2 regions of the Microbispora sp. H10949 genome follow, and region 2 is predicted to be linked to the other one. Evidence: riboswitches for the same ligand, from Rfam matches in the RefSeq annotation. Region 2 holds a riboswitch; the other holds the start of a gene.
What was found. Region 2 has a riboswitch for cobalamin ahead of cobN (cobaltochelatase subunit CobN). Riboswitches for the same ligand answer to the same signal wherever they lie in the genome.
Positions count from the first base shown of each region.

Region 1: linked by a shared signal. The riboswitch ahead of HHX40_RS09440 (ribonucleoside-diphosphate reductase subunit alpha) and the one ahead of cobN (cobaltochelatase subunit CobN) in region 2 are both predicted to bind cobalamin.

Region 1 covers NZ_JABBWZ010000003.1:438,818-445,442, reverse strand. The annotation lists gene HHX40_RS09440 (ribonucleoside-diphosphate reductase subunit alpha) at 1-2,069, opposite strand, end outside; cobalamin riboswitch at 2,201-2,411, opposite strand; gene HHX40_RS09435 (Bug family tripartite tricarboxylate transporter substrate binding protein) at 2,457-3,419, opposite strand; gene glmS (glutamine--fructose-6-phosphate transaminase (isomerizing)) at 3,627-5,444, opposite strand; gene HHX40_RS09425 (hypothetical protein) at 5,453-5,728, opposite strand; partial or broken gene HHX40_RS37595 (IS481 family transposase) at 5,895-5,999, opposite strand.
Region 2 covers NZ_JABBWZ010000009.1:48,470-55,094, forward strand. The annotation lists gene HHX40_RS23255 (cobyrinate a,c-diamide synthase) at 1-56, shown strand, start outside; gene cobN (cobaltochelatase subunit CobN) at 14-3,601, opposite strand; cobalamin riboswitch at 3,655-3,777, opposite strand; gene cobG (precorrin-3B synthase) at 3,856-5,073, shown strand; gene HHX40_RS23270 (precorrin-8X methylmutase) at 5,152-5,778, shown strand; gene HHX40_RS23275 (precorrin-2 C(20)-methyltransferase) at 5,785-6,625, shown strand, end outside.

The DNA.
Region 1 (6,625 bases), on a different contig from region 2:
ATCGACGAGAGCTTGCCGATCGTGGGCGCGGCCATGAAGAGGTTGAGCGACTGCGACTGGTCGACGTACGGCTGCCGCGCGGCCGCGAGGTCGACGAGCGCCTTCTGCGGCAGCTCCCAGGCGGTGCGGTAGAGCGCCTTGAGCTCGCCGGGGATCGCGGGGATGTCCTGGATCGAGCCGTCGTGGAGCTTGATCGCGTCGCGGATCGCCCGCGTCCACAGCCCGAGGGCCTGGAGGTCACGGACGAGGTACCGGTTGACCTGGAGGAACTCCCCCGACAGCGTCTCGCGTTTGAAGACGTTGGACACCTGCGGCTCGACGCACTCGTAGCAGCCCGCGATCGAGGCGATCGTGGCCGTCGGCGCGATCGCGACCAGCAGGGAGTTGCGCAGCCCGGTCTCCGCGATCCTCGCGCGCAGCGCCGCCCACTCCTCCGGGTGCGCCGGGGCGCACGGGTAGTGGTCGGGGTGCAGGACGCCGCCCGCCGCCCGCGTCTCCTCGTACGCCGGGTGGCGCCCGCGTTCGGCGGCCAGGCCGGCCGAGGTGCCGTACGCCGCGAGCGCGATCTCCTCGGCGATCCGGGTGGACAGCGCCAGCGCCTCCGGCGAGTCGAACGGCAGGCGCAGCGCGAAGAAGACGTCGGCGAGGCCCATGACGCCGAGGCCCACCGGCCGCCACCGCTCGTTGGCCGCCTCCGCCTCGGGGGTCGGGTAGAAGCCGAGGTCGATCGTGCGGTCGAGGAACCGTACGGCGGTGCGGACCGTGGCGCGCAGCCGGCCGAAGTCGACGGCGTCCCCCTCGGGGGTCAGGTGGGCGGCGAGGTTGACCGAGCCGAGGTTGCACACGGCGGTCTCCCCGTCGCTGGTGACCTCCAGGATCTCGGTGCACAGGTTGGACAGGTGGATGACGTTGCGCGGCAGCGCGGTCTGGTTGGAGGCGCGGTTGGCGGCGTCCTTGAAGGTCATCCAGCCGTTGCCGGTCTGGGCGAGGGTGCGCATCATCCGGGCGTAGAGGGTGCGGGCGGGCACCTGCCGGACGTACCGCCCGGAGGCCTCCAGTTCGCGATACCGGGCGTCGAACGCCTCGCCCCACAGGTCGGTCAGCTCGGGGGTCTCCTTGGGGTCGAACAGCGACCACACGCCGTCCGCCTCGACCCGGCGCATGAACTCGTCGGGCACCCAGTTGGCCAAATTGAGGTTGTGGGTGCGGCGCGACTCCTCGCCCGTGTTGTCGCGAAGCTCCAGGAACTCCTCGATGTCGGCGTGCCAGGTCTCCAGGTAGACGCAGGCGGCTCCCTTGCGCCTGCCTCCCTGGTTCACCGCCGCCACCGACGCGTCGAGCGTGCGCAGCCAGGGGACGATGCCGTTGGACAGGCCGTTGGTGCCCCGGATCAGCGACCCGCGCGAGCGCACTCGGGTCCAGGCGACGCCGATCCCGCCGGAGTACTTCGACAGCCGCGCCACCTGGCCGTACCGCTCGTAGATGCTCTCCAGTTCGTCGCGCGGCGAGTCGAGCAGGAAGCACGACGACAGCTGCGGGCGGCGCGCCCCGGAGTTGAACAGCGTCGGCGAGCTGGGCAGATAGGCGAGCGCGGACATCAGCCGGTACAGCTCGGCCGCCTCGCCGACGCTCGCCGACAGGCCGCAGGCCACGCGCAGCAGGAAGTGCTGCGGGCGTTCGAGCACCCGCCGCGTGACCGGATGCCGCAGCAGGTAGCGGTCGTAGACCGTGCGCAGCCCGAAGTACTCGAACCGGTCGTCGGCCGCCGGGTCGATCAGCGCGTCCAGCGCTTCGGCCTCGTCGGCCACGAACGCGGCGACGGCGTCGCCCAGCAGCCCGGCCGCGTGGGCGGCCGCGACCGACTCGGAGAAGGCGCGCACCCCCTGGCCCGCCGTCTCCTCCTCGATGACCCGGGCGAGCAGCCGCGCCGCCCGCCGGGAGTTGTCCGGGTCCGCGACGACCCCCGCCGCCGCCTCCTCGATGGCCCGCCAGACGTCCGCGGTCTCCTCCGCGCCGCGCGGCCCCGTGGCGGGGCGCGCGGGCGCGGAGACCGGGTCGGTGATCGTCATCGGTCGCCCTCTCCTCCTCGTCTCCTGACCCGGCCGGCCGGAGGGGAGGGGACGCCGCGGCGCACGCGTGCGACGGCACGGCCTGCGGGCGGCGGACCCTCCCTCGGGGCACGGCGCGGGCACGCGCGGTGACTCCGCGCGCGGTCGCGGGCAGGTCTTCGGGCTCGCGGGCGACCGGCGGGACACACGCCCGCCGGACCTACTGGCCGTCGCTTCCCGGTGCGCTCACGCACCAGTGCTCTGTGACGGCGGTCGTTCCCGCTCACCGCTGCGGGGCAGCCCCGGATTCCCACCGGGTTCCCTCTTGCCTCACCGAGGTGAACCAGCGACGCGATGGATCCTACATCTAGTGGGCGATCTCGCAAGCGGCCCTACAAGTTGTGTTGGTCACCGGATTCCGAGATCATCGAGAAGCAGGGCCGTACGACGCGCCTCGCCCGTGAGCCACTGCCGGAACTCCTCGCCGGCGAGCCACATCGGCGTCCAGCCGTTGCGCTCGCACAGGCGGAGCCAGGCGGGCGAGTCCGCGACGGCCCGGCACAGGCCGATCAGCGCGTCGCGCTCGCGGGCCGCCACCCCGAGGGGGGCGAGCAGGCCGGTCCAGTTCGCGTACGCCACCCGCACCCCCGACTCGGTCAGCGTGGGCGCGTCCAGGCCGGGCAGGCGCTCGGGAGCGGAGACGGCGAGCGGGCGCAGCCGCCCGGCCCTGACGTGGGCGGCGACGTCGCCGCGCCCGCCGAAGGCGAGCGCGGTCGTCCCCTCGGCCACCGCCGCGACGGCCCGCGCGGGGCTGTCGAAGGCCTCGTACGCCGCCGGCCGCGGATCGGCCCCGAGGCCCCGGGCGGTCAGGCCGAGCAGCAGGTGGCCGGGCCCGCGGTCGGGCCCGCCCGCCACCTTCACCCGCTCGGGGGTGCGCAGCAGGGCCGCCGCGACCTGCTCGAACGTGCGGTAACCCGAATCGGGGGAGGCCACCAGCACCTGCCACTCCCCCGCCAGCCTGGCCAGCGGCACGGTCCGGGCGGCGAACGGCCCCGCCTCATCGGGCGCGCGACCGAGCGCGCAGTCGGCCAGCAGGAGGGGGTCGGCGACCATCAGCCGGTCCGGCCGTCCGACGGCGAAGCGTCCGACGGCCGACGCGCCGCCGCCCCCGGCGTCCCGCGTGACCAGCACTCTGCCGGCCCAGCGGCGGGCCTCGATGAGGGACTTCAGGCTCCGGGCGACGCCGTCCCCCCAGCACTCCGGCGGGCCGGGGACGAGGAGGGAGATCTCCCCGAGGTACGGAGGCGCCGGGGTGCCGCATCCGCCCGCCAGGGCCAGGACCCCCAGTGCGAGAACCGTACGGCGTCGCATGCCGGCACCCTCCCCCCGAAGAGCCCCTTATGCGGACAGACTATGAGCAACCACCCCATCTCAGGACATAACGGACGTTACGGATGTGGCGATCGGCGGGTGGGCGGGCGCGGCGCTCATGTCGTCGGTGCCGATCGGAGGGCGCGGTGACAGATGCGCACCGTCCGGCACGCGTCCGCGACGCGAGCCGGACGGGACGTGGCGGAGCTACTCGACCGTCACGCTCTTGGCGAGGTTGCGGGGGCGGTCGACGTCGCGGCCGAGGGCGACGGCCGCGTGGTAGGCGAACAGCTGGAGCGGGATCGTGAGCAGGATGGGGTCCAGCTCCACCTCGTTCCTGGGCACCACGATGCAGTCGTCGGCCGCCTCGGAGGTGCGGTGGCCGACCATGAGGATGCGGCCGTGCCTCGCCCGGATCTCGCCGAGCGTGGTGAGGTTCTTGTCCAGCAGTTCGTCGTCCGGCACGACCGCGACGGTCGGCAGCTCGGGGCTGATCAGCGCCAGCGGGCCGTGCTTGAGCTCGCTCGCCGGGTACGCCTCCGCGTGGACGTAGGAGATCTCCTTGAGCTTCTGGGCGCCCTCGCGGGCCACGGGGTAGCCGCGGACCCGGCCGACGAACATCATGCCCGGCGCGTCGGCGTACTTCTTGGCCAGCTCCCTGATCCGGTCCTCCAGGGTGAGGATCTCCTTGATCTGCTCGGGCAGCCGCCGCAGGCCGTCGCAGATCCTGCGGCCGTCGGCCGGCGACAGGTCCCGTACGCGGCCGAGGTGCAGGGCGAGCAGCGCGAACGCCACGGCGGTGGAGGTGAACGCCTTGGTGGAGGCCACCGAGACCTCGGGCCCGGCGTGCAGGTAGATGCCGCCGTCTGTCTCCCGTGCGATGGCGCTGCCGACCGTGTTGACGATGCCGAGCACCCGGCCGCCCTTGCGCTTGAGCTCCTGCACGGCGGCGAGCGTGTCGTACGTCTCGCCCGACTGGCTGATGGCGACGTACAGCGTGTCAGGCTCGACGACCGGGCTGCGGTAGCGGAACTCCGAGGCCGGCTCGGCGTCGGCGGGGATGCGGGCCAGCTCCTCGATGAGCTGCGCGCCGATCTGCCCGGAGTAGTACGCGGACCCGCAGCCGATGATCTTCACGCGGCGGAAGGACCGGGTCTCGCGGGCGTCCATGTTGAGGCCGCCGAGGTGGGCGATGTGGAACCGGTCGTCGATGCGGCCGCGCAGGGTGCGGGCGACCGTGTCGGGCTGCTCGGAGATCTCCTTGAGCAGGTAGTGCTCGTAGCCGCCGTTGTCGTAGTGGCCGGCGTCCCAGTCGACCGTGAACGGCTCCTTGGCGGTCTCCCGGGCGTCGCTGGTGAACGTGTTGAACCCGTCGGCCTTGATGACCGCGAGCTCGCCGTCCTCCAGGTGGACGACCTGCCGGGTGTAGCGGATGAGCGCGGCGACGTCGGAGGCGGCGAACATCTCCTTCTCGCCGAGGCCGAGGACGATCGGGCTGCCATTGCGGGCGACCACGATCTCGCCGGGGCGCTGCGCGTCGACGACGGCGATGCCGTACGTCCCGACGACGCTCTTCAGCGCCCGCAGCACGGCCTCCCGCAGCGAGTCGGTCTCCTTGACCATCCGCCCGACGAGGTGGGAGAGCACCTCGCTGTCGGTCTCGCTCTCGAACTTCACGCCCTCGCCCTCCAGGCGGCGGCGCAGCTCGTCGGCGTTCTCGATGATGCCGTTGTGCACGACGGCGATCCGCTGCTCCTGGTCGAGGTGCGGGTGCGCGTTCACGTCACTGGGCGCGCCGTGGGTGGCCCACCGGGTGTGCCCGATCCCGATCGTGCCCTTGAACTTCGCGGGCACCGCCGCCGCCAGGTCGGCGACCCGGCCCTTGACCTTGCGCGTCTTGAGACTCCTGGAGTTCACGACGGCGAGGCCTGCCGAGTCGTAGCCCCGGTACTCCAGCCGCTGGAGACCTTCGAGCAGGATGGGCGCCGCATCCTTCGGCCCGACGTAAGCGACGATTCCGCACATAACCGCTCCTATCCGTAAACGATCCTCCGGAGCTGGCGCAGGGTCAGCTCCGGTGCCGCGACACGCCTTCCCGCGAGCTCGGCGGAGATCCTGGGGAAGATCTGGTCGTTGGTCAGCCCCCTCGACTTGAGTTCGCCGTGGCGGCGCCGCACGTACTCTTCCGCGGGCTCGCCGAAGTACGCCAGGACGTCGGCCACCACGCGGGCCGCCTCACCCGGACCCAGCGAGGTGGTCCGGGTGAGATGGCCGATCAGATCCTCGAAGGGATGCCGTGCCGTGGACACAGAGCAGGACCCTAACGCAGCGCGGATGCCGACTAACAAGTTTCTTGCCCGTTTTCGGGCAGGATCAGTCTCAAAGCTCGCCCGCGCCGGGTGGTACGGCGTCTTGCTAGAAGAGCCGTAGAGCACACCTTCCTCGTCCCTGCGCGCCGGACCCGCGACCTGGAAGTTCGGCCGCCCTGTGCAGCGGCCAGCCGTTATCGACGACACAGCGGGCCACGCCCAGGCGTGCGAGTTCGGTCAGCGGCGCGTTGTCGTTGGGTATGAGGGCCATTCTGGTTGGCGTGCACACGGCGCAATCCACAACAGACGCACCGGGCAGGCAGTACACCTGTCCCGCCATCTGCAACCGTGACATCATCCGCTCCTGATTCCTGCGGGCGGACGACCGCCATATGCCGACTACAACTCCCCCACTCCCCGTCCGTCACTCATGACAACCACCCCCGGGTGGACCGTACGCGCGACCAGGACAGCTCAAGGACAGGGTTCCTTTTTGCGACATGGCCACATGTCAACGATCCACAGCGATCGCACATTCTGATTCTTCTTGAATCGTCGGACAATTTGCGGTGACGCTTGCTGGATGAGGCCATATATCCGGCCCTCCTTCGCGATGGCGCGAAGAGAGTCCAGAGAGAGGCCGAACTTGTTCAAGATGATCCTGTCACGCTCGGTCAACTGATCAACCCATGCCCGAAAAGTACCTATCGAGGAATTGCTGTCACAGGCACGTCGCGTAGGGGGAGCGGGACACTCAATATCGCCTCCCCAGTATATCGGCCGGCTGCCTCCAGATCCCCGCGAAAGAAAATAGCGGTCAGATTGATAATCCCAAGCGAGATCCCTCTCGCCTAGCGGGTTTTTGAGCTCTACTACCGTCCTCACCCGAATGCCCGC
Region 2 (6,625 bases):
GCCGGCTGCTCGCCTACGCGGAGCCCTCCTCAAGGTCGCCCTCGATCGCGAGATAGGCGTCGCGCAGCCCGGCGAGCACCTCCGGGTCCGGGTGCTCCCACATGCGCCGCTCGGCGGCCTCCAGCAGGCGCTGCGCGATGCCGTGCAGCGCCCACGGGTTCGACTTGGCCATGAAGTCGCGGTTGACCGGGTCGAGCACGTACGTCGAGGCGAGCGTGTCGTACATCCAGTCGGCGACGACGCCGGTCGTGGCGTCGTAGCCGAACAGGTAGTCCACGGTCGCCGCCAGCTCGAACGCGCCCTTGTAACCGTGGCGGCGCATGGCGGCGAGCCAGTTGGGGTTGACGACCCGGGCGCGGAAGATCCGCGCGGTCTCCTCCGACAGGGTCCGGGTGCGGACGGCGTCGGGGCGGGTGCTGTCGCCCACGTACGCGGCGGGCGCGCGGCCCGTCAGCGCGCGTACGGTCGCGATCATGCCGCCGTGGTACTGGAAGTAGTCGTCGGAGTCGGCGATGTCGTGTTCGCGGGTGTCCACGTTCTTGGCGGCGACGGCGATGCGGCGGTAGGCGTTCTCCATGTCCTCGCGGGCGGGCGCGCCGTCGAGGTCGCGGCCGTAGGCGTAGCCGCCCCAGACGGCGTACACCTCGGCGAGGTCGGCGTCGTCACGCCAGTTGCCGCTGTCGATGAGCGGCAGCAGGCCCGCGCCGTACGCGCCGGGACGCGACCCGAACACGCGCAGCGTCGCACGCCTGGCGTCGCCGTGCGCGGCCCGGTCGGCGTCCACGTGGGCGCGCACGTAGTTGTCCTCGGGGCTCTCGCCGAGCCCGGCGACGAGCCGGACGGCGTCGTCGAGCATCGCCACCACGTGCGGGAACGCGTCCCGGAAGAACCCGCTGATGCGCACCGTCACGTCCACGCGCGGGCGGCCCAGCTCGTCCAGGGGCACGGGTTCGAGCGTGGTGACGCGCCGCGACGCCTCGTCCCAGACGGGCCGCACGCCGAGCAGGGCGAGCACCTCGGCGATGTCGTCGCCGGCGGTGCGCATGGCGCTGGTCCCCCACACCGACAGCCCGACCGAGCGCGGCCACTCGCCCGTCTCCACGCGGTAGCGGGCGAGCAGCGAGTCGGCCATGGCCTGCCCGGTCTCCCAGGCGAGGCGGCTCGGCACGGCACGCGGGTCGACGGAGTAGAAGTTGCGGCCGGTCGGCAGCACGTTGATCAGCCCGCGCAGCGGCGACCCCGACGGCCCGGCGGGGACGTAGCCCCCGGCGAGCGCGTGCAGCACGTGGTCGAGTTCGTCGGTGGTACGCGCGAGCCGCGGCACCACCTCGGTCGCCGCGAACGTCAGCACCCGCCCGACCTCCGGGTCATCCGTGACGTCGGCGACGGCGGCCGGGTCCCAGCCGAGCCGCTCCATGGCGGTGACGAGGGCGCGGGCCTCGGCCTCGACGCGGTCCACGGACGCGGTCGCGGCGCTGCCGTCCTCGGTCAGGCCGAGCGCCTCGCGCAGGCCGGGCAGGGTCTCGCGGCCCGCCCACATCTGGCGGGCGCGCAGCATGGCCAGCACCAGGTTCACCCGGGCCTCACCGGCCGGGGCCGCGCCGAGGACGTGCAGGCCGTCGCGGATCTGGGCGTCCTTGACCTCGCACAGCCAGCCGTCCACGTGCAGGATGAAGTCGTCGAACTCGGCGTCGTGCGGGCGCTCGGACAGGCCGAGGTCGTGGTCGAGGCGGGCGGCCTGGATGAGGGTCCAGATCTGGGCGCGGATCGCGGGCAGCTTCGCCGGGTCCATGGCCGCGATCGTCGCGTGCTCGTCGAGCAGCTGCTCAAGGCGGGCGATGTCGCCGTACGTCTCGGCCCTCGCCATCGGCGGCACCAGGTGGTCCACGAGAACCGCGTGCGCGCGGCGCTTGGCCTGGGTGCCCTCGCCGGGGTCGTTCACCAGGAACGGATAGACCAGCGGCAGGTCGCCGATCGCCGCGTCGGTGCCGCAGCTGGCCGACATGCCCGCCGACTTGCCGGGCAGCCACTCCAGGTTGCCGTGCTTGCCGACGTGGACCATGGCGTGCGCGCCGAATTCGGCCGACAACCACCGGTAGGCCGCCAGGTAGTGGTGGCTCGGCGGCAGGTCGGGGTTGTGGTAGATCGCGATCGGGTTCTCCCCGAAGCCGCGTGGAGGCTGGACCATCACCACGACGTTGCCCGACCGCAGCGCGGCGAGCACGATGTCGCCCTCGTGGACGAACAGCTCGCCGGGCGGCGCGCCCCAGTGGCGTTCCATGTCGGCGCGCAGGCCGGCGGGGAGGGTGTCGTACCAGGCGCGGTAGGCGGCGGCGGGGATGCGCACCGGGTTGGCGGCGAGCTGTTCCTCGGTGAGCCAGTCCTGGTCCTGGCCGCCCGCGGCGATCAGGGCGTGGATCAGCGCGTCGCCGTCCTGCTCGGCCTGGCCCGGGAAGCCGCCGCCGAGGTCGTAGCCCTCCTCGGCCAGCCGGGCCAGCAGCCCGACCGTGCTGGCCGGGGTGTCCAGGCCGACGGCGTTGCCGACCCGGGAGTTCTTCGTCGGGTACGCCGACAGCATCACGACGAGCCTCTTGTCCGCCGGGGGCACGTGGCGCAGCAGCCCGTGGCGTACGGCGATGCCCGCGACCCGGGCCGCGCGTTCGGGGTCGGCGACGTAGACGGTCAGGCCGTCGTCGTCGATCTCCTTGAACGAGAACGGCACCGTGATGATCCGCCCGTCGAACTCGGGGATCGCGACCTGCGAGGCGGCGTCCAGCGGGGACAGCCCGTCGTCGTTGTCCTCCCACTCGGCGCGGCTCGTCGTCAGGCACAGGCCCTGCAGGATCGGCACGTCGAGTGCGGCGAGCGCGCCGACGTCCCAGGCCGCGTCGTCGCCGCCGGCCGACGCCGTCGCGGGCCGTGCCCCGCCCGCCGCGAGCACGGTCACCACCAGGGCGTCCGCGCCGCCCAGCACGTCGAGCAGATCCGGCTCCGCGGTGCGCAGCGAGGAGCAGAAGACCGGCAGCGCCCGGCCGCCCGCGTCCTCGATCGCGTCGCAGAGGGCGGCGACGAAGCCCGTGTTGCCCGCCATGTGGTGCGCCCGGTAGTAGAGCACCCCGATCACCGGCCCGTCGCCGGGGCGGCCCTCGCGTTCGAGGACCCCCCAGCTCGGTGTGGGCGCCGGGCCCGCGAAGCCGCGCCCGGTCAGCAGGACCGTGTCCGACAGGAACGCGTGCAGCTCGGCCAGGTTGGCGGGCCCTCCGTACGCGAGGTAGGCGTGGGCCTCGGCGCAGACGCCGCCGCTCACCGTGGACAGCTCCATGAGTTCGGCGTCCGGGGCCTGCTCGCCGCCGAGGACGACCACCGGGCACGGCCCCGCGAGCAGCGCGTCCAGCCCGTCCTCCCAGGCACGCCGGCCGCCGAGCAGCCGGACGACCACGAGGCCGGCGCCCTCGACCAGCGCGGGCAGGTCGTCCACGGTCAGCCGCGCCGGGTTGCCCAGCCGGTACGCGGCCCCACTCGCGCGGGCGCTCAACAGGTCGGTGTCCGACGTGGACAACAGGACGACGACGGGCTGCGCGGCGGACGCGTCTGTGCGCACGGCAAGGTCCTCCCTCGGGGTCCTCGCCCCGGGTCGTGGCGGCGCGACGGCAGGAGTCTCCTGGCTCCCGGATCGACGCTCACCCCGGCCTTCCCGTCTTCCGACAGTGGCCGTGTGGTGGGGTTCGCTCCCCGGTCACAGTGGCGGGACCGCGCCGGATTCACACCGGCTTCCTCCGCTTGCCATCGCTCACCGCAGACCCTACGTGACGGAGGTCGTGTCAGAAAACTGGCGTTAGCATCCTGTTCGTGGTCATGGGTGGCTTTTCTGGGCGCGCCGCCCAGGACGCGTGTCCCGGCGCGCTCCAGGTGCACGCGGCGGCGGACGGGGCGCTGGCCCGCGTCCGCGTGCCCGGCGGCGGGCTGGCCGCCGGCGCCCTGCGCGAACTGGCCGCCTGCGCCCGCGAGCTGGGCGCCGGGGTCGTCGAACTGACGTCACGGGCCAACGTGCAGGTGCGCGGGCTGGCCGACCCACCGGCGTTCGCCGCGCGGATGGCCGCCGCCGGACTGCTGCCGTCCGCGACCCACGAGCGCGTGCGCAACATCGTCGCCTCGCCGCTCAGCGGCCGTTCGGCGACGGCCCTCCTGGACGTGCGGCCCCTGGTGGCGGACCTCGACGCGGCCCTGTGCGGCCGCGCCGCCCTGGCTCAGCTGCCCGGCCGGTTCCTGTTCGCGCTCGACGACGGAACGGGTGACGTCCTCGGGCTCGGGGCGGACGTGACCCTCGCCGCGCACCCCGTCTCCCAGCCCGGCGGCGGCCTGACCCTGCTGCTCGCGGGGGAGCCGGTCGGGTCGGTGACCGCCGACGACGCCGTCTCCGTCGCGCTCGCCGCGGCCGAGGAGTTCCAGGAGGTGCGCGGGGACGCCTGGCGGGTGGCCGAACTCCCCGGCGGACCCGCGACGATCGCCGCCCGCCTCCCCGGCCGGCTCCCCCGTCGGCTCGCTGTCCTGCCCCCCGTGCCGGTGACGCCCGCCACGCCGCGCAGGGGCGGCCCGTCCGCGCAGGTGGACGGCCGGGTGGCGCTCGACGTGATCGTCCCCCTCGGCAGGCTGACCGCCGGCCAGGCCGGCCTGCTCGCCGATCTGGCCGCCGGTGAGGTGCGGCTGACGCCGTGGCGTACGGTCGTGCTGCCCGACCTCGCGCCCGAGGCGGTCGGGCCGGTGACCGAGGCGCTCGCCGGGGCGGGGCTGGTGATCGACCCCGCCTCGCCGTACGCCAGACTGTCGGCCTGCACCGGGCGGCCCGGCTGCGGGAAGGCGCTGGCCGACGTCCAGGCGGACGCGGTGCGCTGGGCGGAGTCCGGCGTGCCCGAACCACCGGTTGTCGGGCCGCCGGGTCTCCGGCCACCGGGTGCCGAACCGCTCGACGCCGGCCTGATCCACTGGGCGGGCTGCGAACGCCGCTGCGGCCGCCCGAGGGGCCGGGTCACCGACGTGGTCGCCACGACCGGCGGCTACGACGTCCGCCGTTGACCGTCCGTCCAGTCCGTCCAGTCCGTGCATCCACCGCCCGCTCCATCCACCGTCCGCCATCCACGAACAGAGGTGTCCGTGCCCGAGCACGACTACGTCCGCGACGGAGCGGAGATCTACCGGCGGTCGTTCGCGACCATCAGGGCCGAGGCCGACCTGTCAGGGCTGCCCGCCGACGTCGCCCGGGTCGCGGTCCGCATGATCCATGCGTGCGGCATGACCGACCTCGTCGGCGACCTCGGCTACTCCCCCGGCGTGGTCGAGAAGGCGCGCACCGCGCTGCTGGCGGGTGCGCCCGTGCTGTGCGACGCGCGGATGGTCGCCTCCGGCATCACCAGGAAGCGCCTGCCCGCCGGCAACGAGGTCGTCTGCACGCTCGGCGACCCCCGCGTGCCCGCCCTCGCGGAGCGGCTCGGCACCACCCGCAGCGCCGCCGCGCTCGACCTGTGGCTCGACCGACTCGACGGCGCGGTCGTGGCCGTCGGCAACGCCCCGACCGCGCTGTTCCGGCTGCTCGAACTGGTCGCCGGAGGCGCGGGACGGCCCGCCGCCGTGCTGGGCGTCCCGGTCGGCTTCATCGGCGCGGCCGAGTCCAAGCGCGCCCTCGCGGCGTCCGGCCTGGAGTTTCTGGTTGTCCACGGCCGCCGGGGCGGCAGTGCCATGACGGCGGCGGCGGTCAACGCCATCGCCTGCGAGCAGGAGTGACGAGACGTGACAGGAACGCTCTACGGCGTCGGCCTCGGCCCCGGCGACCCCGAACTGATGACCGTGAAGGCCGCTCGCCTGATCGGCGAGGCCGACGTGATCGCCTACCACGCGGCGCGGCACGGCCGCAGCATCGCCCGGTCGATCGCGGCCCACCACATGCGCGACGGGCAGATCGAGGAGCTCCTGCAGTATCCGCTGACGACGGAGACGACCGACCACCCCGGCGGCTACCAGGGCGCGCTCGACGACTTCTACGCCGGCTGCGCCGACCGCCTCGCCGCGCACCTGGACGCCGGGCGCGACGTCGTCGTGCTGTGCGAGGGAGACCCCCTCTTCTACGGGTCGTACATGCACATGCACAAGCGGCTCGCGCACCGCTACCCGGCCGAGGTCGTCCCCGGGGTCACCTCGATCGCGGGGGCGTCCGCCGTGCTGGGCCGCCCGCTGGTCGAACGCGACGAGACGCTGACGGTCCTGCCCGGGACGCTGCCCGCCGCCGTGCTGGCCGAGAAGCTGCGCGGCACGGACTCGGCGGCGGTGCTCAAGCTGGGCCGCACGTTCGAGAAAGTGCGCGACGCGCTGGCCGAGGCGGGCCGCCTCGACGAGGCCTGGTACGTCGAACGCGCCACCACCGACGCCCAGCGTGTGGCCCCGCTCAAGGACGTCGACCCGGGGCAGGTGCCGTACTTCTCGCTGGCGCTGATCCCCAGCCCGGCGCAGCTCACGTTCGTGCCGGAGCCCGCCGGACGCACCGGTGCAGGCGAGGTCGCGGTCGTCGGCCTCGGCCCCGCCGGGCGGCCCTGGCTGACCCCGGAGGCCCAGGAGGTCCTCGCCGAGGCCACCG